4 regions of the Micromonospora sp. WMMD735 genome follow, and region 1 is predicted to be linked to each of the others. Evidence: riboswitches for the same ligand, from Rfam matches in the RefSeq annotation. Region 1 holds a riboswitch; each other region holds the start of a gene.
What was found. A riboswitch is a leader RNA that binds a small molecule or an ion and turns the genes downstream of it on or off. The one in region 1 is predicted to bind cobalamin.

Region 1 (7,429 bases):
CAGCCCAGGGGCCAGGGGTACCCGAACCAGAACATCGACGTCCACTGCGCCACGCTGACCGGTGACCTCTGGTTCTTCGTCCGCAACACCAGCACCGGGATCAACGGGTGGGCCCGGCGGGACGCGCTGCGCTTCTCGCAGAGCGTCACCATCGCCGACTGCTCCAACGGGTTCGCCCCGCACCGCGTCGCCTGACCGGCAGCCCGGGGTGGACGCCGTCCACCCCGGGCGACCTCAGGTGAGCAGGGCCGGTCGCAGTTCACCGCCCACGTTGATCGTGCCGACCACCCGGTCGCCGGTGAGGTCGAAGACGTCGACCGTCCGGTTGGTACGCATGAGTTCCCGCACCGACGGCGGCAGTGACGGGGGTTCCTTCATCGCCGCCCGGACGTCCCGGGTGGTCGAGATCAGCCGACCGACCAGCGACGCCCCGTCGTGGTCCACCCGTACCCGGCCGTACTCCCAGCCGCAGGTGGTGAGGTCGAGCACCTCGAACAGGCGGGCGAGCAGCGGATGGGGGTCGGTCGCCCGGACGAACTGCGCCGCCCGGGTGCCGACGACCGTGGTGGCGGCGGCGACGTGCACGTACGGGTGCAGGCCGCCCGGCAGCGCGAACAGCGGCCAGTGCAGCCGTCCACCGGCCTCCCGCCACAACGGCCGGTAGTTGCGCCGGTCCACCGGGAACCGGTGCCCGGTACGCCGGTACAGCTCCGTCGTCTGGGCCAGCAGGTCCGCGTGGGCCGCGTCGGCGAACTCACCGACGATGCCGGCCGCCACCGCCAGGCCGTCGCCGTCGTCGAGCAGCCCGACCATCGCCGCCACCTGCTCGGCAGGTCGGACGGCCAGGTGGGCGCCGAACCGCTGCCGCACCTCGGCCGACAGCGCCGCCTGCCGGACCGGATCGTCCTGGACCTGCCGGCCCCCGCCGCCCAGCACCCGCCCGAGCCATCCCATGTCGCCTCGTCTCCGCCGCCCTCACCGACCGCAGTCATGCTAGTGCGGCCCTACGTCAGAGACAGCGCACGCCGGTCAGTTCCTCGGCCGCCGTCCACAGCCGCCGGCCGACGGCGGGATCGGTGGCCTCCCGGCTGGCCCGTACCTCGGTGACCGGCCCCCGGGTCTGGAAGAACCGGGCCGGGCCGAAGAACTGGCCGCCGTGGACCTGCGGGTCGGTGGCGGCGCGCAGTTGGGGCAGCGCACCCTGCTCGACCGGCTGGGTGGCCAGCAGGCCGAGCCGGGCGATCACCCGGCCCCGCCGGCCCTGGTGGGACCAGGCCCGGGGGGTCAGGTTGGTGCGGGTGACACCGGGGTGGGCCAGCACGCTGAGCACCGGCGATCCGGTGGCGCGCAGCCGGCGGTCCAGTTCGATGCCGAAGACGGTGGTGGCGAGCTTGGACCTGCCGTACGCGGCGGCACCCCGGTAGCCGCGCTCCACCATCAGGTCGGCGAAGTCCAGGTGTGCGTTGCGGTGGGTGATCGAGCTGAGGCTGACCACCCGGGCCGCCCGCGCCGCGGCCAGGTTGCCCAGCAGCAGGCCGGTCAGCGCGAAGTGGCCCAGCAGGTTGGTGGCGAGGTGCAGCTCGTGGCCGTCCACGCTGGTGCGGCGCGGCCCGAGCAGCACCGCACCGGCGTTGTTGACCAGCAGGTCGAGCACCGGACGGTCGGCGGCCAGGGCCGCCGCGAACTCCCGGACCGAGGCGAGGGAGGCGAGGTCCAGCTCGCGTACCTCGACGTCGCCGCCCATGCTGTGGGCGGCCCGCCGGCCGGCGGCGGTGTCGCGCACGGCGAGCACGACCCGCGCCCCCCGCCGGGCCAGTGCGGTGGCGGTGACCAGGCCGAGGCCGGAGTTCGCGCCGGTCACGACGGCGATACGGCCGTGCTGGTCGGGGATGTGGTCGGCGGTCCAGGTCATCTGCTGCTCCCTGACGGTCGGGTGGGACCGCCGACGCTAGGGCCCGGCCGGGCGGGACCGGTCGTACCCGGTTACCTAGGTCCCGCAGACCTACCCACGCCGGTGCGGGCCGCGCCACACTGGCGGCATGACCCGTCCGTACGCCCGTGAACTCGGTGACTTCCTGCGTGCCCGGCGCGCCCGGTTGCACCCCCGGGACGTCGGCCTGGAGCCGGGCGGGCGACGCCGGGTCACCGGGCTGCGCCGCGAGGAGCTGGCGCTGCTGGCCGGGTTGAGCACCGACTACTACCAGCGGATGGAGCAGGGCCGGGAGGTGCGCCCGTCCGACGACGTGCTGGACGGGCTCGCCGCCGCCCTCGGCCTCGACGACGCGGAACGCCGGCACCTGTTCACCCTGGCCCGCGCCGCCCGCCGGCCGCCGCCCGCCCGGGTCGACCACGGCCCGGAACGGGTACCGGAGAGCACCAGGCGGCTGCTGCGGGTGCTGGACACCCCGGCGGTGGTGCTCGGCCGGCACCTGGACCTGCTCGCCTGGAACACGTGGGCGGTGGCGCTGCTCGGCGACCCGGCGGACCACCCGCCGGACCGGCTCAACATGCTGCTGCTGATGTTCGACGAGGCGGCTGCCCCACTGCGGCGCTGCGCGTCCTGGGAGCAGCAGGCCATGGACTACATCGGCATGATGCGCGCCGCTGTCGCCACGGACCCCACCCACCCCCGGGCCACCGCCGTCGTCGGTGAGCTGAGCATCCGCAGCGCCGAGTTCCGGCGGCTGTGGTCCCGGCACGACGTGCGCGGGTCGGTCAGCGGCACCAAGACCTTCCAGGTCCCCGAGGTCGGTGACATCGTCCTGGACTGGGACACCTACCCGCTGCCCGGCAACCCCGGCCCGGTCATGCTGGTCTTCACCGCCGAGCCCGGCAGCGCCGACGCCGACGCGCTGCGGCTGCTGGCGTCACTGCGGGCCACCGGCCGGTCGGATGAGAGTTATCTGACACGCCGACGCGACATCTAGTGTTGCCTCTCCCCCATCCACGCCATATATGGTGTGCCACGCAGCTGGTTCGGCCGGGCCCGGTGGTCCGGTCGAGGCAACAGGGAACCCGGTGGAAATCCGGGACTGCCCCGCAGCGGTAAGTGGGAACGACCGCCGTCATCGAGCACTGGACCGCGAGGTCTGGGAAGCGACGGCCAGTAGGCGACCGACCCGGTCACGCCCGCGAGTCCGAAGACCTGCCAGTGCGCCGTGCGCTGCTGCGCACGGCGGTCGGAGGTCGCGCGGGACGACCGACGCCAGCACCCGGGCCGGCCGTCGCCGCGCCCGTCGGCGTCCTCCCGCGTCCCGATGGCCATCGGTGACAGCGAGGAGAGGTCATGACGAGCACAGCGCAGAGCCCACCGTCCGACGTCGACGGTGCGGAGCCACGCCGGCCGGCGATGCGGGTACGCAAGCGCGACGGCGACACCGAGCCGGTGGACGTCAACCGGATCGTCACGGCCGTCGCCCGGTGGACCACCGACCTGGACGAGGTCGACCCGCTGCGGGTGGCCACCAGGACGATCAGCGGCCTCTACGACGGGGCGACCACGGCCGAGCTGGACAAGTTGTCGATCCAGACGGCGGCGGAGCTGATCGGCACGGAACCGCAGTACTCCCGACTGGCGGCCCGGCTGCTGGCCGCCTACGTGGACGAGGAGGTACGCGGGCAGGCGGTGACCTCGTTCAGCGAGTCCATCCGGTACGCCCACGGCCTCGGCCTGATCGCCGACGACACCGCCGCGTTCGTGGCCCGGCACGCACGCCGACTCGACGACGCCGTCGACCCGGCCGGTGACCTGCGGTTCGAGTACTTCGGGCTGCGTACGGTGGCCGACCGGTACCTGCTGCGGCACCCGCAGTCGCGGCTGGTGGTGGAGACCCCGCAGTACTGGCTGCTGCGGGTGGCCTGCGGGCTGTCCGGCACGCCCGACGAGGCGGTCGGGTTCTACCGGCTGATGTCGTCGCTGGCCTACCTGCCGAGTTCCCCGACGTTGTTCAACTCGGGCACCCGGCACACCCAGATGTCGTCGTGTTTCCTGGTCGACTCGCCGCGCGACGAACTGGACTCGATCTACGAGCGCTACCACCAGGTGGCGAAGCTGTCCAAGTTCTCCGGCGGCATCGGCATCTCCTTCACGCGGGTGCGCGGCCGGGGGGCGCTGATCCGGGGCACCAACGGCAGGTCGAACGGGATCGTGCCGTTCCTGAAGACCCTCGACGCCGGGGTGGCGGCGGTCAACCAGGGTGGCCGGCGCAAGGGGGCGGCCTGCGTCTACCTGGAGCCATGGCACCCGGACGTCGAGGAGTTCCTGGAGCTGCGGGACAACACCGGTGAGGAGGCGCGGCGCACCCACAACCTTAACCTGGCCAACTGGATCCCCGACGAGTTCATGCGCCGGGTCGAGGCCGACGGTGACTGGTCGCTGATCGACCCGTCGGACGCCCCGGAGCTGCCCGACCTCTACGGCGAGGAGTTCGACGCCGCGTACCGGGTCGCCGAGAAGAAGGCGGTCCGCACGGTCAAGGCCCGCGACCTGTACGGGCGGATGATGCGCACCCTGGCGCAGACCGGCAACGGGTGGATGACGTTCAAGGACCCGGCGAACCGGCTGTCCAACCAGACCGGCGTGCCGGGCAACACGATCCACCTGTCCAACCTGTGCACCGAGATCCTGGAGGTGAACAGCGACACCGAGACGGCGGTGTGCAACCTCGGCTCGGTCAACCTCGGCGCGCACCTCACCGACGACGGCGTCGACTGGGAGAGGTTGCGCGAGACGGTCCGGACGGCGGTGGTGTTCCTCGACCGGGTGATCGACATCAACTACTACCCGGCCGAGCAGGCGGCGGCGTCGAACCCGCGCTGGCGGCCGGTCGGGCTGGGGCTGATGGGTTTGCAGGACGCGTTGTTCGCGCTGCGGCTGCCGTTCGACTCGGCCGGGGCCCGGGAGCTGTCCACCCGGGTCCAGGAGGAGATCCTCCTGACCGCCCTGGAGACGTCGACCGGCCTCGCCGAACGGTTCGGCGCGCACCCGGCGTACGCCGAAACCCGGGCGGCCCGGGGTGACCTGCACCCGGACCTGTGGGGGGCCGAGCCCACCCAGACCGCGCGTTGGGCGGCGCTGCGCACCCGGATCGCCGCGCACGGCCTGCGCAACTCGCTGCTGGTGGCGATCGCCCCGACCGCCACGATCGCCTCGATCGCCGGCTGCTACGAGTGCATCGAGCCGCAGGTGTCCAACCTGTTCAAGCGCGAGACCATGTCCGGGGAGTTTCTGCAGATCAACACCTATCTGGTACGCGAGCTGAAGGCGCGCGGACTGTGGACGGCGGAGATCCGCGACCGGATCAAGCGGGCCGACGGGTCGGTGCAGGGCATCGTGGAGCTGCCCGCCGAGGTGCGGGAGTTGTTCCGCACCGCGTGGGAGCTGCCGCAGCGGGCACTGATCGACCTGGCCGCCGCGCGGGCGCCGTACGTCGACCAGTCGCAGTCGCTGAACCTGTTCCTCAGCGCGCCGACCATCGGCAAGCTGTCCTCGATGTACCTGTACGCCTGGAAGTCCGGGCTGAAGACCACCTACTACCTGCGGTCGCGTCCGGCGACCCGGATCCAGCAGGCCACCGTCACCGTCGCCCCGGTCGTCACGGCCGATGCCGAGGCGCTGGCCTGTTCCCTGGAGAACCCCGAGAGCTGCGAGGCGTGCCAGTGACCACCGTCGACGAACCCCGCACCGCCGGGCGGCAGCTGCTGCTCGACCCCGGCATGGACCTCACCCTGCGACCGATGCGCTACCCGCACTTCTTCGACAGGTTCAAGGACGCCATCCGCAACACCTGGACGGTGGAGGAGGTCGACCTGCACGCCGACCTGGCCGACCTGGAACGGCTGTCGCCTGCCGAACGGCACCTGGTGTCCCGGCTGGTGGCGTTCTTCGCCACCGGCGACACGATCGTCGCCAACAACCTGGTGCTCAACCTCTATCAGCACGTCAACTCCCCGGAGGGCCGGCTCTACCTGTCCCGGCAGCTGTTCGAGGAAGCCGTGCACGTGCAGTTCTACCTGAACCTGCTCGACACGTACGTCCCCGACGAGCAGGAACGGTTCGCCGCCTTCGCCGCCATCGAGAACATCCCGTCGATCCGGCGCAAGGCCGAGTTCTGCTTCCGCTGGATCGACTCGGTCTTCGAGCTGCGGGAGCTGCGGACCCGGGCGGACCGGCGGGCGTTCCTGCTGAACCTGATCTGCTTCGCCGCCTGCATCGAGGGGCTGTTCTTCTACGGCGCGTTCGCCTACGTCTACTTCCTGCGGTCGAGGGGCCTGCTCAACGGGTTGGCGTCGGGCACCAACTGGGTGTTCCGCGACGAGTCGATGCACATGGCGTTCGCCTTCGACGTGGTGGAGACCGCCCGGCGGGAGGAGCCGGACCTGTTCGACGCCGAGCTGGAACGACAGGTCACCGAGATGCTCGCCGAGGCCGTCGAGTGCGAGGTGCAGTTCGCCGAGGACCTGCTCGACCAGGGCGTCTCGGGGCTGTCGCTCACGGACATGCGGGCCTACCTGGAACACGTCGCCGACCGGCGGCTCGCCCAGCTCGGCATCGCGCCGCACTACGGCGCGCAGAACCCGTTCGCGTTCATGGACCTGCAGGACGTGCAGGAGCTGTCGAACTTCTTCGAGCGTCGGGTGTCGGCCTACCAGGTGGGGGTCAGCGGCAGCGTCACCTTCGACGACGACTTCTGACCGGCGCGGCCGGTCCGGCGGTCGCCCACGCGACCACCGGACCGGGCCCCGGCCGTCCGCTCAGGGGCCGGCGTTGCCGAACACCTCGATCTCGGCGAGGCCGACGTTGACGGTGCCGCCGCCGACCCCGGTGACGGTGAGCTTGACGCTGGTCACCGTCTTCGCCGCCGGGAGGATGATCTCCGTCGGGCCGCCGCCGTTGTCCAGGGCGCCGACGGCCGTGGAGGTGCCGTCGCTGAACAGCAGGGTGCCGCCGGTGATCTGGTCGTTGGGGTTGGGCCGGTCGTAGAGGACGACCCGGCGGACGGTGCGCGGGCCCGGCCAGCTCAGGGTGAGCTGGGTGCCGACGCCGCCGTAGACGGTCGCCCACTCCCGGGTCGGGTCGTCGGGCCAGCCGGCGACCACCCCGTCGACGGCCTTGGCCGCCGTCTGCCCGCTGCCGGTGTCCTGGCTGGTCGCGGTGACGGTGGCCGTCCGGGCCAGGTTGGGGCCGAGGACCTTGTACTGCCGCTGGAGGAAGGCCGGGTAGTCGTAGCCGGCGCAGGTGGGCAGGCTGGTGCAGGCCCCGTCGTCGTACTGGCCGTAGGCGAAGAAGGCGGCGGACTTGCCGGCGACGTCGGTCGATCCCAGGTTCGCCGGATAGTTCTTGATCTTGTAGTCGTGGTAACCGGTGAAGGTGGGCGAACCGACGTACGCCTGCTCGGCGGCCTGGGCGAAGTAGGCCGCGCCGTGGTGG
Region 2 (7,429 bases), 320 kb from region 1:
CGTGGGCATGGCCGGGGTGGCGATCGACTCCATCTACGACATGCGGCAACTGTTCGACAAGATCCCGTTGGACCGGATGAGCGTGTCGATGACCATGAACGGTGCCGTCCTTCCGGTGCTGGCCCTGTACATCGTCGCCGCGGAGGAGCAGGGGGTGGCGCCGGAGCAGCTCTCCGGCACCATCCAGAACGACATCCTCAAGGAGTTCATGGTCCGCAACACCTACATCTACCCACCGCAGCCATCGATGCGGATCATCTCCGACATCTTCGCCTACACCTCGGCGCGGATGCCCCGGTTCAACTCGATTTCCATTTCCGGCTATCACATCCAGGAAGCCGGCGCGACCGCTGACCTGGAACTCGCCTACACCCTCGCCGACGGCGTCGAGTACCTGCGCGCCGGCTGTGATGCTGGGCTGGACATCGACGCGTTCGCGCCCCGGCTGTCTTTCTTCTGGGCGATCGGGATGAACTTCTTCATGGAGGTGGCGAAGCTGCGGGCCGCACGGCTGCTGTGGGCCCGCCTGGTGCGCGACTTCCACCCGAAGAACCCCAAGTCGCTGAGTCTGCGGGCGCACTGCCAGACTTCCGGCTGGTCGCTGACCGCGCAGGACGTGTTCAACAACGTCGTGCGTACCTGCGTCGAGGCGATGGCCGCTACCCAGGGGCATACGCAGTCCCTGCACACCAACGCCCTCGATGAGGCGTTGGCGCTGCCGACCGACTTTTCCGCGCGGATCGCCCGCAACACCCAGCTCGTGCTTCAGCAGGAATCGGGTACCACACGGGTGATCGACCCCTGGGGCGGCAGCGCCTACGTGGAACGTCTCACCCACGACCTGGCCGCCCGCGCCTGGCAGAACATCCGCGAGGTGGAGGCGGCCGGTGGAATGGCCCGGGCCATCGACGAGGGCATCCCGAAGCTGCGGATCGAGGAGGCCGCCGCGCGTACCCAGGCACGCATCGACTCTGGTCGGCAGCCGGTGATCGGCGTCAACAAGTACCGCCTGGACGCCGACGAGCCGATCGACGTGCTCAAGGTCGACAACCGGTCGGTGCGTACGCAGCAGATGGACAAGCTACGCCGACTGCGCGCGGAACGCGACGAGCAGACCTGCACCTCGGCGTTGGACGCGTTGACCCGGGCGGCCGGTGCCGCCCTCGACGGTACCCGCGGGCCGGGCCTGGACGGCAACCTGCTCGCTCTGGCGGTCGACGCGGCCCGGGCGAAGGCCACCGTCGGGGAGATCTCCGACGCGCTGGAGAAGGTGTACGGGCGTCACGCCGCGCAGATCCGTACCATTTCCGGGGTGTACCGGCACGAGGCGGGAGCGGTTTCCGCGCTGGAGGGCGTCCGCGCCGCCACTGCGGCGTTCGCCGTCGCCGAGGGCCGCCAGCCCCGCATCCTGGTGGCCAAGATGGGCCAGGACGGCCACGACCGCGGCCAGAAGGTGATCGCTACCGCCTTCGCCGACCTCGGTTTCGATGTCGACGTGGGCCCGCTGTTTCAGACCCCCGGCGAGGTGGCCCGGCAGGCGGTTGAGGCTGACGTGCACATCGTCGGTGTCTCCAGCCTCGCCGCGGGCCATCTGACGCTGGTACCGGCGCTGCGCGAGGAGCTGACCGCCCTGGACCGCGACGACATCATGATCATTGTGGGGGGTGTGATCCCGCCGCAGGACTTCGACGCGCTGCGCGAGGCCGGTGCCGCGGCCATCTTCCCGCCCGGCACCGTGATCGCCGAGGCCGCCCGGGAACTGCTCACCGTGCTGTCCCGGCGGCTCGGTCACCCGGAAGCGTGAGCGGCACGATGCGCACCCCGTCGGTCGAGGCGTACGTCGATGGGGTGCGCGCTGACTCGCGCGCGTGGATCGCCCGGGCCATCACCCTGGTCGAGTCCACCCGACCCGATCATCGCAGCGCGGCGCAGCAGCTGCTCGCGGCACTCACCCCGCACGCCGGCGGCGCCCGTCGCATCGGTATCACCGGGGTACCCGGCGTCGGCAAGTCCACGTTCATCGACGCCCTCGGCTGCCGGCTGACCGGCGCCGGACACCGGGTGGCGGTGCTCGCGGTCGACCCGTCGTCCACCCGCACCGGCGGGAGCATCCTCGGTGACAAGACCCGCATGGCCCGCCTGGCCGTCGACCCGGCCGCATTCGTCCGGCCCTCGCCCACGGCCGGCACGCTCGGTGGTGTCGCCAAGGCCACCCGGGAAGCGATCGTGGTGCTCGAAGCCGCCGGCTACGACGTGGTGCTGGTCGAGACCGTCGGCGTCGGCCAGTCCGAGACCACGGTCGCCGACATGGTCGACTCGTTTCTGCTGCTCACCCTGGCCCGCACTGGCGACCAGTTGCAGGGCATCAAAAAGGGCGTGCTGGAACTCGCCGACGTCATCGCCGTCAACAAGGCCGATGGGCCGCACGTGACCGATGCCCGCCGAGCGGCCCGCGAGCTCGCCGGCGCGCTGCGCCTGATACATCCACCTGACGCAGGGTGGCATACCCCGGTTGTCACGTGCAGCGCCCAGGAGGAGACCGGCCTCGACGAGGTGTGGCAGCAGATTCGTCACCACCAGGACACCATGACGGCCTCCGGTGAACTGGCCGAGCGGCGCCGACGACAGCAGATCGGCTGGGTGTGGGCGATGGTGCGGGCCGAGCTGCTCGACCGGCTCCACACGCATCCCACCGTGCGAACCCTCGCTCCGCAGGTCGAGCGGCAGGTCCTCGCCGGCACCCTCACCCCGGCAGTGGCCGCCGAGCGGCTGCTGGCCGGTTTCGCCGACCCGACCGTCACACCGGACACACCACCAGACCGGTCTCCGCCGGGTAGCGATACTGCCAGTTCCCTGCCGGCGTCCGGCTGAGCGTCGACGCGAGCAGGTCCAGCAGCCGGCGGGCCAGCGGCCCGGGCAGCGACCGCCCGGCCAGGCGCTGGACCAGTTCGGTCTCGTCGGCCACGGTGACGGCCCGCACGGTGGTCACCATCCGCACGTCGGCGGCCAGACCCATTTCGGCCAGCGTCCCGGCGATGAGCAGATGTCGGGGCGCCTGCCGGATCACCGGTGCTCCGAGCAACGCCGCGAGGACCTGTTCGTGCGGTGCGGGCGTGCCGGCCTCGTCGACGCAGAGCAGTAGCCGGTCGGCGTGCAGCACCATGGCGCGCAGTGCCGCCGGCAAGTCGCGGTGCCGGCGTAGCGCGCCGGCACCGACCACCACGTCGTGGTGCGCGACCGCCGCGTGCGGCCAGAGCGCGTGCACGGTGTCGACGGTGACGCCGTGCCGCTGGGCGTCGGACGCCACCTGAGCGAGGCGCTGTGACGATCCATCGACCACTGTGACGTGCGCGCCGGCCTGGGCGGCCACCATCGCGAACTCATCCGCGGCGATGTCGAGCACGGTCTCTCCCGGACAAATGTAGGACGTCAGCGTCCGCGACACGTCCGGGCCGAGTAGAAGGGATTCGTCCCCTTCGCTGCCTGTCATGGCGTGCCAGGCGGCGGCAAATCCGTAACCGGGGGTGGGCGAGGACGTCATCTGCCTGGGGATCCTTCCCTTGAGGTCCGGCGTGGCCAGCCGCTGGATCGGGGAAGGTGACGGCAGGGCTGGGCGATCCGTCGCCAGCCGCGCCCAGGCCCTCCCGCGAGGCCGTCGGCGGCGTGCGTGGTCACGCACGCGGCGCGGGCAGGTCTTCGGACTCGTGGGCACGACCGGACAGGCCGATCTCCTACTGGCCGTCGCTTCCCGGACACCAGGGGCATCCAGTGCATGTGACGGCGGTCGTTCCCACTCACCGCTGCGGGGCAGTCCCGGTCTCCCACCGGGTTCCCTCTTACGACGCCCGGACCGTCACGGTCCGCGCGAACCAGCACCGACACCTATTCTAGGGCACCGGCCGGGAAGAGCGATGGTAGCCAGATGCAGTGCACGCGCCGGTGGTGAAAGCGCTGGTGGCTCGGCGACCATCGCCCTGCTGCCCGGCTCGGGTCCGCGAAGCGGGGAGCCCCGGGCCGTGCAGACGGTCGAGCGGCTTGCCGCCCATGGCCGAGAGGCGCGAATCGTGTCCCGCGCCTCGGACGCCGACCGCGGCGGGCGGCGGTGGGGCGTAGGATCGCGGGCGGTGCTGGTTCGCCTCTCCCGTGCGCGGGTGGGGCGTCGTAAGAGGGAACCCGGTGTGAGACCGGGACTGCCCCGCAGCGGTGAGTGGGAACGACCGCCGTCAACGAAGCACTGGACCGCAAGGTCTGGGAAGCGACGGCCAGTAGGCGACCCTGTGTCACGCCCACGAGTCCGAAGACCTGCCAGCGCTGCGCGTACCGCCGGTACGCGCCGTCGGCGGCCTCTCGGGAGGGCCAGGGCGGAATGCCGGTTACGCCGTGGCGTATCCGTCTTCCTCTCGGGTGGTCGTCGGACACCGCGAGGGAAGGACCACCTGTGACCACCTCATTCGGGCAGAGCACCGTGCTCGGCTATCCCCGTATCGGCGCCCACCGCGAGTGGAAGAAGGCCGTCGAGGCGTACTGGGCCGGCACGCTGGAAGCCACCGGCCTGGAGGATGTCGCGGCCGGGCTGCGGGCCGAGGTGTGGCGGACGCTGCGCGACGCCCGCCTCGACGCGATCCCGTCCAACACGTTCTCCTACTACGACCACATGCTCGACACCGCCGTCGCGGTCGGTGCGGTCCCCCGCCGCTTCGCCCGGCTCGGCCTCGGTCAACTCGACACCTACTTCGCCATGGCCCGTGGCGTCGATGCCGCACCAGCGTTGGAACTCACCAAGTGGTTCGACACCAACTACCACTACCTGGTGCCGGAGATCGACCCCGACACCGTGTTCGTGGCCGACCCGGCGAAGGCGCTGAGCGAGTACGCGCAGGCACGTGACCTGGGCATCACCACCCGACCGGTGCTGGTCGGGCCGGCCACCTTCCTGCTGCTGGCCAAGGGCGAGGATCCGTTCGCCCGGCTCGACGACCTGGTCGACACGTACGCCCGGATCCTCACCACCCTGGCCGACGCGGGCGTGGCCTGGGTCCAACTGGACGAACCCGCCTACGTCGTGGACCGCACCACGGCCGAGATCGACGGCCTGCGGCACGCCTACCAACGTCTCGGGGAGCTGCCCCACCGTCCCCGGATCTTCGTCGCCACCTACTTCGGTGACCTCGGCGACGCGCTGCCGGCGCTGCTGGACACCCCGGTCGAGGCGATCGGCCTGGACCTAGTCGCCGGTGCGGGCAACCTGCGCCGGCTCGCCGCAGCCGGTCCCCTGCGCGGCAAGACCGTCGTCGCCGGACTGGTCGACGGACGCAACATCTGGCGCACGGATCTGCGCGCGGCCGTCGCCGCCGGTGCCACGGTCGCCGGACTGGCCGACCACGTGGCGGTGTCCACGTCCTGTTCGCTGCTGCACGTGCCGGTCGACCTGTCCGCCGAGACCTCCCTCGACCCGGAGTTGTCCGCGCGGCTCTCGTTCGCCCGGCAGAAGGTCGACGAGGTGGTCCTGCTCGGGCGGGCGCTGCGCGACGGCACCACCAGCCTGCCGGCCCCGTTGCCGCCCGCCCCGCCGTCGTGGCGGCACGACGACGTGCGCGGCCGGTTGGCGGCGCTGCGCCCGACCGACCGGCACCGTGGCGACTACGCCGAGCGGGCCGCCCGCCAGCAGGAACGGCTGGGGCTGCCGGACCTGCCGACCACCACGATCGGTTCGTTCCCGCAGACCGCCGAGCTGCGCCGGGCCCGTGCCGCGCACCGCGCCGGCACCCTCGACGACGCCGGCTACACGCAGCGGATGCGCGCCGAGGTGGAGCAGGTCATCCGGTTGCAGGAACGGTTGGGTCTGGACGTGCTGGTGCACGGTGAGCCGGAACGCAACGACATGGTGCAGTACTTCGGGGAGCAGCTCGACGGTTTCGCCGCCACCGCCCACGGCTGGGTGCAGTCCTACGGGTCCCGGTGCGTCCGCCCGCCGATCATTCACGGGGACGTGGCCCGGCGGGCACCGATGACCGTCGCGTGGTCCACCTATGCCCAGTCGCTGACCGACCGTCCGGTCAAGGGCATGCTCACCGGGCCGGTCACCATCCTGGCCTGGTCGTTCGTCCGGACCGACCAGCCCCTGGCCGACACCGCCGACCAGGTGGCGCTTGCGCTGCGCGACGAATGTCACGACCTGGAGGCCGCCGGTATCCGGATCATCCAGGTCGACGAGCCTGCCCTGCGGGAGACCCTGCCGCTGCGTCGGGCCGACCAGAAGGCCTATCTGGACTGGGCGGTCGGCGCGTTCCGGCTGGCCACCGGCGGCGTCGCCGACGACACCCAGATCCACACCCACCTGTGCTACAGCGAGTTCGGTGAGGTGATCACCGCCATCGACGCCCTCGACGCGGACGTCACCAGCATCGAGGCGTCGCGTTCGAAGATGGAGATCCTCGACGACCTTGCCGCGATCGGCTACCGCCGGGGCGTCGGCCCCGGGGTGTGGGACATCCACTCGCCCCGCATCCCACCGCACCACGAGGTGGTCGACGCGCTCCGTCGGGCCGTCGCGGCCGTGCCCGCCCGACGGCTGTGGGTCAACCCGGACTGTGGTCTGAAGACCCGCACCTATGCCGAGGTCGAGGCGTCCCTCCGACGCCTCGTCGCCGCTGCCGCCGAGGTCCGCGCGAGCTGACTGGGCCGGTCCGGGCGGACTCCCCCTGGGGTCCGCCCGGAGCGGATGAGTCGTTCGCGCGACCCCATCTCCGGTAGGATCGGGCGGCCCAGGATGATGCCGTCGCGTGCCGCGCGGCGTCCGGGTGGGTGTCGCGGTGGTTCATGGCGTCGGTGTGGGTATGCCCGGCGGTCGCGGGATCCGCTGGGCGTCTAAGGCGTGTTTCGTAAGTCGGGTTGGCGGCGTCGAGGTCACGGCGTGGCGGTGATCGATAACTGAAGAGGTCTCCGGTATCTGGTTCTGCGACCAAGCAAGAACTTCATACCGGAGACCTCGTGGCCAGCGTAGCGGTGACGAGGCGGCATGACCTGACCGACGGGCAGTGGGCTGTTCTGGCTCCGCTGTTGCCTGCCGCGCCGGCCACGGGTCGTCCGCCGAAGTGGGAGAAACGACAGCTCATCGACGGGATCCGGTGGCGGATCCGGATCGGCGCACCGTGGCGTGACGTCCCGGCTGAGTACGCGCCCTGGCCCACCGTCTACGGCCTGTTCCGCCGTTGGCAGCGGGACGGGACCTGGGACAAGATCCTGTCCGCGCTGCAGGCCGCTGGCGATGCGCAGGGCCGGATCGGTTGGACGGTGAGCGTGGACTCGATGACCAGCCGCGCCCACCAGCACGGCGCCGGTGCCCGCACCGACGGGCATCTGCAGAAGGAACCACCCGGCGGGGTGCACGACGAGCCGGCCGATCACGCGCTGGGCCGCTCACGAGGCG
Region 3 (7,429 bases), 170 kb from region 1:
CCGGCGTACGGGTCCGGGTGCTCAGCGTGCCCGCGCCGGCAGTGGCGCGTACCACCAGCGGCAAACCACGACGGCGGCCCATGTTCCGCGCCGCCACGGACGGCTCCCTCCCCGGCGAGGTGCTCTACGACTCCGCCGGGCCCGCAGCGTGGCCGCGATGAGCGCCGTCACCGCGGCGCAGACCGACAGGTGGCTCGCCGCGCTGCGCCGCATCACCCTCGTCCCGCCGGCCCACCGCGAGTCCACCGTCGACCGGGCGGGCGCGCTGGGGCTGCTCCGGTGCCCCGCCGAGACGCTGGAGCTGCTGGTCGAGGCCGGGCTGCCGGTCACCGGCGCGGGCGACGAACGGCGGTTCTGCCACTACGACCTCATCAACCTGGGTCTCTACTCGGGAAGCGGGAACAGCCTGCCGGAGATCGGCTGGGAGTTCGCGTTCCGGTTCTCCCTGAAGCCCGCCGCCACCTGGACGGAACCGAGATCCTGGCGGATGACCGCGACGATGCGGTGTCCGGACGGCGGATGCGGCACCGACCCCGGCTGGCTGCTGCACCGACCGGTTCCGGAGCTGACCGGTGGCGCGGCCTCCGGCTGGGCCAGCGCCGCCGGGCCGGTGACCGTGACCGACGACGAGGTGCGGCTGCCGGCCGTACCCGACCTGGTCACCGTCGAACTGGACCTGGTCACCGCGGGCCGGGCGGACCGGATCGTCTCCCCCCGGCTGGCCCGGCTCTTCGCCGACATCCGGCACGGCGGGCCGCGCTTCCAGATGCTGCCGTCGAGTTGGCAGGTCGACCCGGACGACACGCTCGCCAACGGGGTGGTCGACTGCGTCTCCGCCAGCCTGTACCTCGAACGGGAGTGCCGGGCCATGGGGTACGAGGCGTACGCCCGAGGGGGTTGGCTGATCGGCATGATGGACCTCGACCACGCCTGGCTGGAGGTGCGCGACGACGACGGCCGGATCAAGGCGGTGGACCCGGTGATGGCGCTGCTGGCCCGCCTGCTTCCCGGCGACCGGACCGCCTTCGAGGAGTTCTGCATCGGCTCCAGCCTCAACCGGGTGTTGCCCTGCGCGTGCCGGGCGGAGGGTCCGATGGCGGTACACCACTGCGGGGGTCGGACCCGTCCGCTCGCGGTGGGCACCACCATCAAACCACTGCGGCCCGGCCGACCCCGGGCTGATGGACCACTGCCGTGACCGTCGGGTCCAGGGTTTACCGCACGGGCACCGAGGCCCGCTATCCGGCCATCACCCAACGGGGCACCCTGAAACCGACCCAGCTGGTGCACCTCCTCGACGAGGTCTCCGCCGGCTGGTGGCGAGAGACGGCCGGACTCGACCGCTGGTCCTACTTCGAACGGCACCGGGTCCGCGCCGTGGTGCGGTACGTGCAGGCGTACACCCCGCCGGTGCGGGTGCTGCCCGGAGCGCCGCTCGACGCCGAACTGGCCGTCACCCTCGGCGTTGACCGGCGTGGCTGGTACGGCGGGCACGACGAGCTGACCCTGCGCGCAGCCGACGGCACCGTGGTGGCGGTGTGGACCAGCCGGTGGACCTGGTTGGACGCCGGCGCCGGGGCACGACCCACACCGCGCACCGAGGCACCCCCGGGCTTCGGCGGCGACTCGCCGCTGCTGCCGGAGCTGCCGCGACGACCCCGCAGCGGCGGAACCGAGACGGCGGCTTTCACCTTCAGCGACCGGGAGACGGATCTGAACGACCACGTCTTCTTCGCGTGCTACCTGGAGCGCGGCGAGAACGCGCTGGCCGACGCGGGGGTGCCGGCCGGCCGCACCGACACCAGCCGGTGCTGGTACCTGCGACCGGCGCAGGCCGGTCAGTCGATCACACCGGCGGTCACCGAGACCGCCCATGGGCACGTCGTCGAGCTGCGCTTCGGCGCGGGCGGCTTCCCGGCGGCGGTCTGCGAGTACGCCAGCATCGGGCGGTGACCGAACCGAGCCCAGGCCGGTCGGGATCGGACCGGTGTCAGCCGCTCACCGCCGCCGAGAGCGTCGTCGTGCTCCTCCGGCCGCACCGGAGTCCAGCGACCGGAGGGCCTCGTGGTTGGGCCTGACCGCCGGACACCTCGGCGAGGACGTCGCACACCCCGGCGTCCACGTGGACGCCGGAACACGGGGACCCGCTGCGTGTGCTGTCGGGCCGGGCCGTGGCCGGCCGGCGTCGGTGGTGCGGGTTAGCATCGGCAACGGCATGATCGTGCGAGGTGCCCCGCGCACGCGGGGAGAATCGGGAAGCCGGTGTGAATCCGGCACGGGCCCGCCGCGGTGACCGGGGAGCGACCGTCCAGGCGCGAGGAGCGCAGCCACTGGCCCAAGGGCTGGGAAGGCGGACGGGTAGGCGTTGATCCGGGAGTCCGAAGACCGGCCTCGCGTCGAGCGCCCACCCGTCGGGGGTGGGCCGAGCGCAGCGGGAGCCTGCCTGTGGAACTCTACGACGCTATCCACCGCCGCCGGGACGTCCGGGCCGAGTTCACCGGGGAGCCGGTGCCGGCCGACACCCTGCACCGGATTCTCGACGCCGCGCACACCGCGCCCAGCGTCGGCAACTCGCAGCCGTGGGATTTCGTCCTGGTCCGGGACCCGGCCGTCCGTCGCCGGTTCCATCGGCACGTGCAGGCCGAGCGGGCGACGTTCGCCGCCACTCTGGACGGTGCGGCGGCCGAACGGTTCGCGCGTATCAAGATCGACGGGGTGCTGGAGTCGACGCTGTCGGTGGTCGTCACCTACGACCCACAGCGCGGCGGCCCGGCGGTGCTCGGGCGGCACGCCATCGCCGACGCGGGCCTCTACTCGGTCTGCCTGGCCATCCAGAACCTCTGGCTCGCCGCCACCGCCGAAGGGCTGGGCGTCGGGTGGGTGTCCTTCTACCGGGAGCCGTTCCTGGCCGAGCTACTGGGTGTGCCGGCCGGCATCCGGCCGGTGGCCTGGCTCTGCGTCGGGCCGGTCACCCACCTGGAGGCCGTGCCCGATCTGGAGCGACACGGGTGGCGGCGGCGCAGGCCCCTCACCGAGGCGGTCCACCACGACCGGTGGCTACGGCGGGGGACCGACCAACCGAACAGCTAATTCGGGTACGTCGATGCGACGGCTAGGCTGGCGTCGCACTGAGTCATCGCTCGGCTACGTTGGGAGGAGTTTCATGCGTACCACCGTCACGGTGCTGGCGGCGTCCGCGCTCGCCGCCCTGAGCCTCGCCGCCGCCGGCGCCACGCCGGTTCTCGCCGCCGCCCCGGCGCCCTTCTGCGAGTCCGGCGCGTCGCAGTTCTACTGCGACGCCAGCAGCACCGGCACGACGACCTGGAGCATCACCTGGTACTCCGGCAGTGTCGGCACCTTCACGACCGCCGGGCCGACCCTCTTCGCCACCTGCCCGGCCAGCAACCTCGGCCACCCCGTGCGGGCCAGCTACAGCTACGTCGACGGCGGCACCACCCAGTACAGCGGCACCACCCAGTTCATCTGCCGCAGCGGCTCCTGGCAGTAGGGCCGTCCGGCGTCCGGCGTACGCGTCACCCGCGCGTACGCCGGACGGGCTCATGCTGCGGCCGCAGCTACTCCGCGACCGCCGGACCCTCATGCCCGCGATGAGCATCGCACGGTGCTGGAACGAGGCCCGATGACAGCCGAGCCGGTCCGCGAGGGGAAGTACGCGCGCATCGAGCGGGAGCGGCGGTTCCTGCTGGCCGGACCGCCGCTGCCGGCCATGGTCACCGCCAGCCGTCGCATCACCGACCGGTACCTGGCCGGCACCCGACTGCGCCTCAGACGTTCCGAGAGCCTCACCGGCGGATCCCGCGAGTTCAAGCTCACCCAGAAGGTGCCCGCCGCCCGGCCGGGCCACATCCAGGGGCTGATCACGAACGTCTACCTGTCCCCGGCCGAGTACGAACTGCTCGCCCGCCTGCCCGCCGCGACGCTGTCCAAGACCCGCCTGAGCGTCCCACCGCTGGGCATCGACATCTTCGACCAGCCCCTGCACGGTCTGGTCCTGGCCGAGGCCGAGTTCACCACCGACGCGGCGGCACGCTCCTTCCTCCCACCACCGCAGATCGTCGCCGAGGTCACCGACGACCCCCGCTTCACCGGCGGCTCACTCGTCCACGCCAACCGCGAGGCCCTGCTCGGCTGGCTCGCCGGCTACGGCATCACGCCAGCCCCCACCACCCCGTGGACCGCCTGAACCCCCTCGACCACCGGCGCCGACGACTGCGCAGGTGCCCAATCCGCAGACGGTCCCGTGGGCGGTCGACGGCCGCGGTCCGACCGGACGTCGGTCACCGCCGGCTACCGCGCCGAGCGCGGCGAGCCGAGGTGACGAGGTGCGGCGGGTGGGGGAGTTGTTCCAGCGCTCCGCGCACGAGGGGCTGCGGTCTGCGGGGGTCTTCGCGGTGGGCATGGTGCAGCGGACGCAACGGGCGCAGGATCTCCGCGACGCGCCGGAGACGGTGAAGTTGCGGCAGTTCAACCTGGCCGCCGCGGTCCCCAGGCTGCTCGCTGCCTGTGCGGAGCACCAGGTCACCGTCACGGGGTAGCCATGGAGGTGGGCGTCGCCGCGACCTGACGGGCCGCATCCGGACAGGGGCGGTCCCGCTCGCGCCGGACTCACCCTTCCGACACAACCTGACCGTTCGAGGTCGGCAGCCCTTCCAGTTCGGCCCGCACCGTCGCGAGTGCGGTGTCGATGATGTCGCCGAGCCGGCGACCGTCGTCGGTGTCGAGCCATGCGGCGACGGACACGTACATCAGGGTTCCCGCCGTCTCGGCGAGCAGGTCGGCCCGGAGATGGTCGAGGCCGCGTGCGCGGAAGCCGTCCCGCATCACCTGGGCCAGCATCGCGCGCTTGTGCTGGTCGCGTTCACGCAGCCCCGGGTCGGACGCCACGATGGCGCGCCGCTGCCGCAGGTCGTCCTTGCGGCCTTCGAAATACGTCTCGGCGAGCGTGCGCAGGCCCGCGACGATGAACGTCAGCGGTTCGTCGGCGGGTGCCGTGGCCATGAGCTGCTTGGCGAAGGCGCCGATCTCGGCCTCGTCCGCGAAGAGCACCTCGCGCTTGTCGGCGAAGTGCCGGAAGAACGTGCGCGTCGTCAGTCCGGCCCGCGCGGTGATCGCCGGCACCGTGGTCGCGGCGAAGCCCTGCTCGGCGAAGAGTTCGAGCGCCGCCTGCCGCAGCCGCTCGCGGGCATCCGGTCGCCATCGGGCCATGATCCCAGTGTAGCCGTGATGACATCGCGTGTCGTCGGCGATATGGTGATGACACGGCGTGTCGTCACTGGGACGGCTGCCGCACCAGGGCGGAGCTGTGCCATGACCGACGTATGGATCCTCGGCGGCACCGGACGCAGCGGGCGCGCCATCGCGGCCGAACTGCGCCGACAGGGCATCGAGCCGATGCTGGTCGGCCGGGACGCCGAACGGCTCGAGGCCGCCGCCGGCGGGCTGCCGACGATCGTGGCCGGTACGGTCCGCGAGACCGCGGCCGCGATCCGCCGGGAGCGGCCGGCCGTGGTGGTCAACACCGTCGGACCGTTCATCGAGACGGCCCTGCCCCTGCTGGACGCGTGCCTCCCGACCGGCCACTACCTCGACCTCGCCAACGATCTGGCCGCGGTGTCGGCGGTCCTCGGCCGGCACGGCGAGTTGACGGCAGCGGGACGCACGGCCGTCACGGGAGCCGGCTTCGGCGTGACCGCCACCGAGAGCGTCGTGGTGAAGCTCTGCGAGGGGCGACCGACACCCCGGCGGGCCCGGGTCGACATGGTGCCCTCGTTGGCCACCGAGGACGGCGTCGTCGGCGACGCCCTCGCCGCCACGATCGTGGAGGGCATCCCCGGGGTCGAGGGCGGTGGGCGGTTCCAGGGCCGCCGGTACCGCGACGGACGACTCACCCCTGCCCCTCTCGCCGGCGACCCGATGAAACTGGTCCTGCCCGACGGGTCCACGGTGACCACCGCCGGCATGCCGCTGGGCGAGCTGATGGCCGCCCAGCGCGCCAGCGGCGCAGCGGACGTGCTCGCCGCATCGAGCGAGGCCCCGTCCTCCCCGGTCATGCGCGCGGTGCTGCCCGTGGCGACCGCCCTGCTCGCGATCGGCCCGGTGCGCGCCCTCCTGCGGCGACGGCTCGCCACGGTGCCGACCAGGGCCCGCCCGAAGCCCCGCGAGCACTCCTGGGGCCACGCGGTCGTCCAGTGGCCGGACGGCAGCAGCCGCGAGGGCTGGCTGCGGGTCGGCGAGGCCCAGTCCTGGACGGCTACGGTGCCCGCCGAGGTGGTCCGGCGGCTGCTCGACGGGCAGGGCAAACCGGGCGCGTACACGCCGGCGGCGCTGTTCGGGTCGACCCTCGCCGAGGCATGCGGCGGTACGTACCAGGTGCAGTGAACCCTGACGGGTCCCCGTGACCGGCCAGCCGCCGACCCGTCGTGCGCGGTCCGACGAGACCGCTCGTCCCGTGTCCGGTTGCATCCGGCTTCTGTCCGGCGTCGTACTGGCACCGGAGGCGGTCGGTCGTGAGGATGGGGGTGTGAGTTCACCGAAGCCTCTCGCCGGCCCCGGGTCCGCGCCGCAGCCGACCGTGGGCGGGCGGGTCGACCCGGCGGGCGGGGAGTCAGGCCTCCCGGCACCGCGCCCCGGCGGGTCCGCCCCGGATCGCCGCTATCTGCTCGACAACGCCCGGGTGGAGGCCGGCGAGCGGTTCACCTGGTTGGCTGAGCTGTTCGACGGTGTCACCCGCGGGCACGTCGACCGGCTCGGGATACGGGCGGGCTGGCGCTGCTGGGAGGTCGGCGCCGGTGGCCCCGGCATCCCGCAGGCGCTGGCGGCGGTCGTCGGATCCTCCGGTCACGTGCTGGCCACGGACATCGATCCCGCCTGGTTGGGCCCGCGAGGTGGGTACGAGGTGGTCCGGCACGACGTGAGCGCGGATCCGCCGCCGCAGCCGGGGACCTTCGACCTGGTGCACGCCCGGCTGGTGCTCGTCCACGTGGCCGACCGTGCCCGGGCGTTGGCGACGATGGTGGCCGCGTTGCGGCCCGGCGGTTGGCTTCTCGTCGAGGACGCCGACACCGAGTTGCAGCCGATGGCCTGCCTCGACGAGGTCGGCCCGGCTCAGCGGCGCGCCAACCGGCTACGCCGGGCGGTCCGGGAGTTGTTGACCCGTCGGGGCGCGGACCTGCGGTTCGGCCGTACCCTGCCGGGGGCGTTGCGGGCGGCCGGCCTGGTCGGTGTCGGCGCATCCGGCCACTTCCCGGTCGGCGGCGTGGCCTGCGACCGGCTGGAGACCGCGACGGTGCGGATGGTCCGCGCCGAGCTGCTCGCCGCGGGGTTGGCCACCGACGCCGAGATCGACGCCCACCTGGCCGCCGTCGGGGCCGGCGACCTCGACCTCACCCTCGCACCGCTCATCTCGGCC
Region 4 (7,429 bases), 510 kb from region 1:
CACCGGGCGGCGAACCCGGCCGGGTCCGCGTCGGCGGCGAGCCTGCGGCGCACCACCTCCACCCGGACGACCGGGTCGCGGCTCGCGGCCACCTCGACGGTGAGCCCGAACCGGTCGAGCAGCTGCGGACGCAGCTCACCCTCCTCCGGGTTCATCGTGCCGACCAGCAGGAACCGGGCGGCGTGACTGACCGAGACGCCCTCCCGTTCGACGTGGCAGCGGCCCATCGCGGCGGCGTCCAGGAGCAGGTCGACCAGGTGGTCGTGGAGCAGGTTCACCTCGTCGACGTAGAGCACCCCCCGGTGGGCGGCGGCGAGCAGGCCCGGCTCGAAGGCGCGTACCCCCTCGGCGAGGGCCTTCTCCAGGTCCAGCGAGCCGACCACCCGGTCCTCGGCGGCACCGACCGGCAGCTCCACCAGCCGGGCCGGCCGGCGCTCCACCGGCGCGGCGGCCGGGTCGTCGTGCCCGCCCGCACCCGGGTGGGGGCCGTCCGGGCAGGTCGGGTCGGGGGCGGCCGGGTCACAGCCGAACCGGCACCCGGCGACCCGGTCCACCGGCGGGAGCAGCGCGGCCAGGGCCCGCACGGCGGTGGACTTGGCGGTGCCCTTCTCGCCCCGCACCAGCACCCCGCCGATCGCCGGGCTGACCGCGTTGAGCAGCAGCGCCAGCCGCATGTCGTCCATCCCGAGCACGGCCGAGAAGGGAAAACCGCTCATTGGAGATCCTCCAGGTCGCCCTCGGTGGCCAGGTACGTCTCCCGGAGTCGGTCCAGGGTGGTGGGGTCGGGGGCGGCCCACAGGCCGCGTTCGGCGGCCTCCAGGAGCCGTTCGGTGATGCCGCGCAGCGCCCACGGGTTGGACCGCTCCAGGAACTCCCGGGTCTGCCCGTCGAACAGGTACGCCTCGGCGAGGCGCTCGTACATCCAGTCGTCGACGACCCCGGCGGTGGCGTCGTAGCCGAACAGGTAGTCCACGGTGGCGGCCAGCTCGAACGCGCCCTTGTAGCCGTGCCGGCGCATCGCCGCGATCCACTTCGGGTTGACCACCCGGGCCCGGAACACCCGCCGGGTCTCCTCGCCGAGGGTGCGGGTACGCACGTCGTGCGGCATCGCCGAATCACCCACGTACGCGGCCGGGGCGGTCCCGGTCAGGTGCCGCACCATCGCCACCATCCCGCCGTGGTACTGGAAGTAGTCGTCGGAGTCGACGATGTCGTGCTCGCGGGTGTCCTGGTTCTTCGCCGCCACCGCGATCCGGGCGAAGGACCGTTCCATGTCGGCCCGCGCCTCCCGCCCGTCCAGGCCCCGGCCGTAGGCGTAGCCGCCCCAGACGGCGTACACCTCGGCCAGGTCGGCGTCCGTGCGCCAGTTGCGGGCGTCGATCAACGGCAGCAGTCCCGCCCCGTACGCCCCGGGCTTGGAGCCGAAGATGCGGGCGGTGGCCCGCCGCTCGTCGCCGTGCGTGGCGAGGTCGGCGGCCACGTGCGCGCGCAGGTAGTTGTCCCCGGCCGGCTCGTCGAGGGCGGCGACGAGCCGTACCGCGTCGTCGAGGAGGGCGACGACGTGCGGGAACGCGTCCCGGAAGAAGCCGGAGATGCGGACCGTGACGTCGACCCGGGGCCGGCCCAGTTCCGCCACCGGCACCACCTCGACGCCGGTGACCCGCCGCGACCGGTCGTCCCACACCGGCCGGCAGCCGAGCAGGGCCAGCACCTCGGCGATGTCGTCGCCCTGGGTACGCATGGCGCTGGTGCCCCACACGGTCAGCCCGACCGACCGCGGGTACTCCCCGGTGTCGGCGAGGTAGCGGGCGAGCAGCGAGTCGGCCAGCGCCACCCCGACGTCCCAGGCGTTGCGGCTGGGGATCGCCTTCGGGTCGACGGAGTAGAAGTTGCGGCCGGTGGGCAGCACGTTGACCAGGCCCCGGGTGGGCGACCCGGACGGTCCGGGCGGCACGAACCGGCCGGCGAGCGCGCCGAGGGTGTGGGTGATCTCGTCGGTGGTGCGGTCCAGCCGGGGCACCACCTCGCGGGCGGCGAACCGCAGCACCTCGGCGGCGTCGGGGCAGGACCCGCCGGTCACCTCCGCGACCGCCGGGTCGGCCCGGTCGGGATCCCAGCCGAGGGTCTCCATGCCGAGGACGAGCCGCCGGGCCAGCGCCTCGATCAGGTCCACCGCGTCGGCGGCGGTGACCGCCGGCCCGTCGACGACGTCGGTCAACGCCGTCGGCACCGCCACCCGCGCCCCGGGCTCGGCGAGCAGCGCCTGCTCGTCGAGGCCGTAACCGGCGGCGAGAGCCTGGCGCAGGCCCGGCAGGGCCCGGCTGCCGCCCCACACCTGCGGGGCGCGCAGCACGGCCAGGACGAGGTTCACCCGGGCCTCACCGGTGGGCACCCCGGCCAGGACGTGCAGCCCGTCGCGGATCTGCACGTCCTTGACCTCGCACAGGTAGCCGTCGAGGTGCAGCACGAAATCGTCGAAGTCGTCGGCGGCGGGCATCGCCTCGGTGTGCAGGTCGTGGTGGAGTTCGGCGGCGCGCACCAGCTCCCAGATCTGCCCCCGGACCACCGGCACCTTCGCCGGGTCGAGGGCCTGCACGGTGGCGTACTCGTCCAGCAGCTGTTCGAGTTTCGCCAGTTCGCCGTAGGTCTCGGCGCGGGCCATCGGGGGCACCAGGTGGTCGACCACGACGGCGTGCGCCCGCCGCTTGGCCTGGGTGCCCTCGCCGGGGTCGTTGACGATGAACGGGTAGACCAACGGCAGGTCACCGAGGACGGCGTCGGGGGCGCAGTCGGCGGCCAGGCCGAGGCCCTTGCCGGGCAGCCACTCGCACGTGCCGTGCTTGCCGAGGTGCACCACCGCGTCGGCGCCGAACCCGCCGTCGTCGACCGACGCGGCCAGCCACCGGTACGCGGCGAGGTAGTGGTGGCTGGGCGGCAGGTCGGGGTCGTGGTAGATGGCGATCGGGTTCTCGCCGAAGCCGCGCGGCGGCTGGATCAGCAGGGTGACGTTGCCGAACCGCAGCCCGGCCAGGACGATGTCCCCGGCGTCGGTGTAGAGCTGGCCGGGTGGCTCACCCCAGTGTTCCCGCATCCGGTCTCGCAGGTCGACCGGCACCTGGTCGAACCAGCGCCGGTAGGTCTTCCCCGGCACCCGGGCCTCGGCGGCGGCCAACTGTTCCGGGGTGAGCCACTCGACGTCGTGGCCCCCGGCGGCGATCAGGGCGTGGATCAGCGCGTCCCCGTCGGTGGGTGGTGGCGCGTCGCCGAGGTGGTACCCGTCGGCGGCGAGGGCGGCGAGCAGCCGGACCGCCGAGGCGGGGGTGTCCAGGCCGACGGCGTTGCCGACCCGGGAGTGCTTCGTCGGGTAGGAGCTGAGCACGATCGCCACCCGCTTGCCGGCGTTGGGCAGGTGGCGCAGCCGGGCCTGCCGGACGGCGATGCCGGCGACCCGGGCGGCCCGCTCGGCGTCGGCGGCGTAGACCGACAGCCCGTCGGCGTCGATCCGCTTGAACGAGAACGGCACGGTGACGATCCGACCGTCGAACTCGGGGATGGCCACCTGCATGGCCGCGTCCAGCGGGGACAGTCCGGCGTCGCTGGCAGCCCACTGCTCCCGGGTGCTGGTCAGGCACAGCGCCTGGATCACCGGCACGTCGAGGGCGGCGAGCGCGCCGACGTCCCAGGCGTCCTCGTCGCCCCCGCCGGAGGCGTCGGCGGCGACCGTCCCCCCGGCGGCGAGGACGGTGACGACGAGCGCGTCGCAGCGGGCGAAGAGGTCCAGCGGCCCGTCGCCGGGGGTGAGCCCGCGCAGCGATCCGCAGAAGATCGGCAGCGGTTCGCCGCCGGCCGCGTCGACCGCGTCGGCCAGGGTCTGCACGAAACCGGTGTTGCCGGCCAGCGCGTGCGCCCGGTAGAACACGATCCCCACCGTGGGCCGCCCGCCCCCGTCCGGTCCGGCCACCGGGTCCGCCCCGTCGACCGGGGTGGACGGGCGGCGGTGGTCGAGGATGCCGTAGGGCGGGGTGGGGGTGGGCGGGTCGAAGCCCTCACCGGTGAGCAGGACGGTGTCGGAGAGGAACCGGGCGAGCTGGGCGAGGTTGTCCGCGCCCCCCTCCACCAGGTAGGACAGCGCTTCGGTGGCGACCCCGGAGGCCACCGTGGAGGCCGCCATCAGCTCCGCGTCGGGCACCGCCTCGCCGCCGAGCACGATCGTGGGGACGCCGGAGCCGAGCACCGCCGCGAGGCCGTCCGGCCACGCCTGCCGCCCGCCGAGCAACCGTACGACGGCCAGGTCGACCCCGTCGAGCAGGGCGGGCACGGCGGCCACGTCGACCCGGGTGGGGTTGGCGAGGCGGTAGTCGGCGGCGCTGGCGCGGGCGGCGAGCAGATCGGTGTCGGCGGTGGACAACAGCAGGATGCGCACGTGCGGCTCCGGAGAGTGACGTCCGGCTCGACCACGGGGCCGGGCCGAGCGGGGCGGGAGGGACGCCGGTCAGCGGCGGCGGAGGTACGACGCACCCCACCGGCGGCGGGGCACCCCGGACCGGCCGTCAGCGGTACGTGGCAGGCCGACCGCCCCGGCGACGGCCGGCGACGGTGGGAGAGGTGGGGGCACGCGGCGGCGCGGGCTCTACGGTGATGCGGAAGTCACCGACCGTGATCGGGTCGGCAGTGACGCTGTGCGTCATCGGGTCCTCCTCGGGTGTCCACGCCCTGGGGTTCTCCGACGGCCGAAGTATCCTGGCTCCCGGATCGACGCTCACCCCCGGCCTTCCAACCGTGCACGCACGGTCGTGACCCACGAGGGGGGATCGCTCCCCGGTGACAGTGGCGGGACCGCGTCGGAATCGCACCGACTTCCTTCACTGCCGTCAGGCCGCGAATGCTGCCACACTCCTCACCCCGAGGTCAACGGCGGCCACCGGCCCCGCGAGGGCACCGATCGCCCCCCGTGGCGAGGCCGGCGACCGCCGCTGCCCACGTTCCCGGGTGGGCCCGGTCCCCTCCCGACGGTCGACCCGCAGCGTCCCGTGCCGCGCACCCACCGATCCGCCGAGGGAGCCCGCCACCCGCCCGGGGAAGGGCCACCGTCCGCGACCGACCGGCGCGGAACTGGGCGGCACGGAGCTGATCCGGGCGGCATGGAGCCGGGCGGCACGGAGCCGGGCGGCACGGAGCCGGGCGGCACGGAGCCGGGCCGCCGCCCTCAGGCTGCCCGGCCCCGGGCGACCCGGCCCTGGTCGGCCGGGACACCTCTCTCGCACGCTGTCGAGCTGATGACGTCAACGACTCGGGGGCCGGCGCGGCCGACCTGGCCGGACAGTTGTCGCGCCGGGTAGCGCCGGCCACTCGCCCGACACCCCGGGGCCGGGGCGGCCTGAGGGCGACGGCCCCGGCCCGGGGCCACGGGGCCGCCTCCTCCGGTGCCGCAGGCCCTCCGGTCACAGGCCCATCCGGTACCGCGGGGCCGCGCCACCCCGGCCACCCCCGACCTGGCGGTACGGGTCGTCCCATCCGGCGGGGCCGATCCGTCACCGTCATCAGCTCGAAAGGGCCCGCGACGACATACCCCACACCCCTGCCCCGCAGCGGCAGGCGACCGGGGCGGCCGGCGGTCGCACCCGCCGCCGTGGCCGCACCCCCACGGACCCACATCCCACGGACCCACATCCCACGGGGCCACAACCCCGCCACGCTTCACGCGTTGCTGCGGGATCAGCGGAGGCGACGCTCGGGGTGGGCCCGGTTCCAGGCCCGCATCCGCTCCGGGTACCCGGTCTTCGCCGCCTCGTAGAGGGGCACCGCGTGCCGGTGGGCCAGCTTCGCCGCCGTACGCGGGGAGCCGGTGCGGCGGCGGATCCACTCCCCGTCGTGCGCGATCGCCACCACCGTGGTGTCGGTGGCGGTCGTCTCGGGTTCGAGATAGAACTCCACCCCCCGGTGGGCGGCCACGAAGTCCGCCAACGCGGTCAGGTCGTCCCGGGTGGCCTCCCGGTCGAGCTTGGTCGGGATACCCTCGTCAGCCCGGGTCCGTCGGCTGAACCAGCCCATCTGCCCGTCCTCTCCTCGGCGTCCCTCCAGTGGAGCACCCCCACCTGGAAGGGCGCTGCGAGCCCGGTGACAGCCGGCTGGGCGGCCCGTTCACCGCCGGTCGAGCGCGGCCAGCTCGTCGGGGGTGAGTCGCAGCGCGGCGGCCGCGACGTTCTCGGCGAGGTGGGCCGGGTCACCGGTGCCGGGGATGGCCAGCACGTGCGGGCCCTGGTGCAGCGTCCAGGCGAGACGTACCTGCTGCGGGGTGGCGTCGTGGGCGCGGGCGACGGCGCGTACGGCCGCGCCGTGGTCGGTGCGGGCCCCGCCTTCGCGGTTGCCGCCGGTCAGGGAAAAGAACGGCACGTAGGCGATCCCCCGGGCACCGCACTCGCGGACCATGGCGTCCTGGTCGCCGCGGTTGTCCAGGGCGTAGTTGTTCTGCACGCAGACCACCGGGGCGACGGTCTGCGCCTCGTCGAGGTGGTCGAGGCGGACGTTGGACAGACCCAGGTGCCGGATCAGGCCGGCGTCGCGCAGCTCGGCCAGCGCGCCGAAACGTTCGGCCACGGAGTCCGGCGCGGGCCGCCTGACGATCCGCAGGTTGACCAGGTCGAGGTGGTCGCGGCCGAGCCGGCGCAGGTTCTCCTCCACCTGGGCGCGCAGCTGCGCCGGGCCGGCCTCCTCGTGCAGGCCGGTCGTCGGGTCGTCCCGGAAGCCGACCTTGGTGGCGACGACCAGCCCTTCCGGGTACGGGGCGAGCGCGGCGCGGATCAGTTCGGTGGCGTACCGGGCGGAGCCGGTGCCGACCTTCAGGGTGCCGCCCGGTGAGACGTAGAACGCGGCGGTGTCGATGTGGTCGACGCCCAGTTCGACGGCCCGGCGCAGGACGCGCAGCGCCCGGTCCCGGTCGGGGTGGGCGGTGAGCCGCATCGAGCCGAAGCCCATCCGGTGCACGGTGCGGTCGCCCAGGGTCCAGCGGCCCGCCGCTGCGGCGGTGATCTCGGTTGGCATCCGGCGACCCTAGCCAGCGGCGGTGACCCGGCGTAACGGCCGCGCACCCGATACCGGCCGGGGCCGACGACTGTTAGGTTTTCTGTATCGGGCCGGCGGGTGTCTGCGGCGCGGCACCGGCCGGTGGACGGGTCGCCGGCACCAGGGCCAGGGTCGGAATCAGCAGCACCGGCACCACCAGCAGGGCGTGCAGGATGCCGACGTGGTCCCCGAGCAGACCCAGCAGCGGCGGGCTGGCCAGGAACGACGTGTAGCCGATCACCGCGACGACGCTGACCCGGGCGGGGGCGTGCTCCTCGTCGTCGGCGGCGGCGCTCATCCCGACCGGGAACCCGAGCGACGCGCCAAGCCCCCAGAGGACCACCCCGACGACGGCGAGCGGACCGGA

Region 2: linked by a shared signal. The riboswitch ahead of metE (5-methyltetrahydropteroyltriglutamate--homocysteine S-methyltransferase) and the one ahead of ACN268_RS09450 (ribonucleoside-diphosphate reductase subunit alpha) in region 1 are both predicted to bind cobalamin.
Region 3: linked by a shared signal. The riboswitch ahead of bluB (5,6-dimethylbenzimidazole synthase) and the one ahead of ACN268_RS09450 (ribonucleoside-diphosphate reductase subunit alpha) in region 1 are both predicted to bind cobalamin.
Region 4: linked by a shared signal. The riboswitch ahead of cobN (cobaltochelatase subunit CobN) and the one ahead of ACN268_RS09450 (ribonucleoside-diphosphate reductase subunit alpha) in region 1 are both predicted to bind cobalamin.

What each region holds. Positions count from the first base shown of each region.
Region 1 is NZ_JBMHMJ010000002.1:2,173,810-2,181,238, forward strand. It holds gene ACN268_RS09430 (hypothetical protein) at 1-195, shown strand, start outside; gene ACN268_RS09435 (hypothetical protein) at 235-954, opposite strand; gene ACN268_RS09440 (oxidoreductase) at 1,010-1,912, opposite strand; gene ACN268_RS09445 (helix-turn-helix transcriptional regulator) at 2,040-2,927, shown strand; cobalamin riboswitch at 2,955-3,167, shown strand; gene ACN268_RS09450 (ribonucleoside-diphosphate reductase subunit alpha) at 3,287-5,662, shown strand; gene ACN268_RS09455 (ribonucleotide-diphosphate reductase subunit beta) at 5,716-6,693, shown strand; gene ACN268_RS09460 (PIG-L family deacetylase) at 6,754-7,429, opposite strand, start outside.
Region 2 is NZ_JBMHMJ010000002.1:2,493,005-2,500,433, forward strand. It holds gene scpA (methylmalonyl-CoA mutase) at 1-1,804, shown strand, start outside; gene meaB (methylmalonyl Co-A mutase-associated GTPase MeaB) at 1,801-2,871, shown strand; gene ACN268_RS10670 (hypothetical protein) at 2,798-3,403, opposite strand; cobalamin riboswitch at 3,671-3,889, opposite strand; cobalamin riboswitch at 4,112-4,324, shown strand; gene metE (5-methyltetrahydropteroyltriglutamate--homocysteine S-methyltransferase) at 4,439-6,676, shown strand; gene ACN268_RS10680 (IS5 family transposase) at 6,991-7,429, shown strand, end outside.
Region 3 is NZ_JBMHMJ010000002.1:2,341,841-2,349,269, reverse strand. It holds gene ACN268_RS10035 (AMP-binding protein) at 1-161, shown strand, start outside; gene ACN268_RS10030 (hypothetical protein) at 158-1,198, shown strand; gene ACN268_RS10025 (hypothetical protein) at 1,195-1,953, shown strand; cobalamin riboswitch at 2,210-2,408, shown strand; gene bluB (5,6-dimethylbenzimidazole synthase) at 2,446-3,090, shown strand; gene ACN268_RS10015 (hypothetical protein) at 3,164-3,508, shown strand; gene ACN268_RS10010 (hypothetical protein) at 3,641-4,204, shown strand; gene ACN268_RS10005 (hypothetical protein) at 4,353-4,556, shown strand; gene ACN268_RS10000 (TetR/AcrR family transcriptional regulator) at 4,627-5,226, opposite strand; gene ACN268_RS09995 (hypothetical protein) at 5,329-6,399, shown strand; gene ACN268_RS09990 (methyltransferase domain-containing protein) at 6,542-7,429, shown strand, end outside.
Region 4 is NZ_JBMHMJ010000002.1:1,662,224-1,669,652, forward strand. It holds gene ACN268_RS07330 (VWA domain-containing protein) at 1-716, opposite strand, end outside; gene cobN (cobaltochelatase subunit CobN) at 713-4,423, opposite strand; cobalamin riboswitch at 4,734-4,863, opposite strand; gene ACN268_RS07340 (hypothetical protein) at 5,716-6,051, opposite strand; gene ACN268_RS07345 (aldo/keto reductase) at 6,142-7,041, opposite strand; gene ACN268_RS07350 (MFS transporter) at 7,115-7,429, opposite strand, start outside.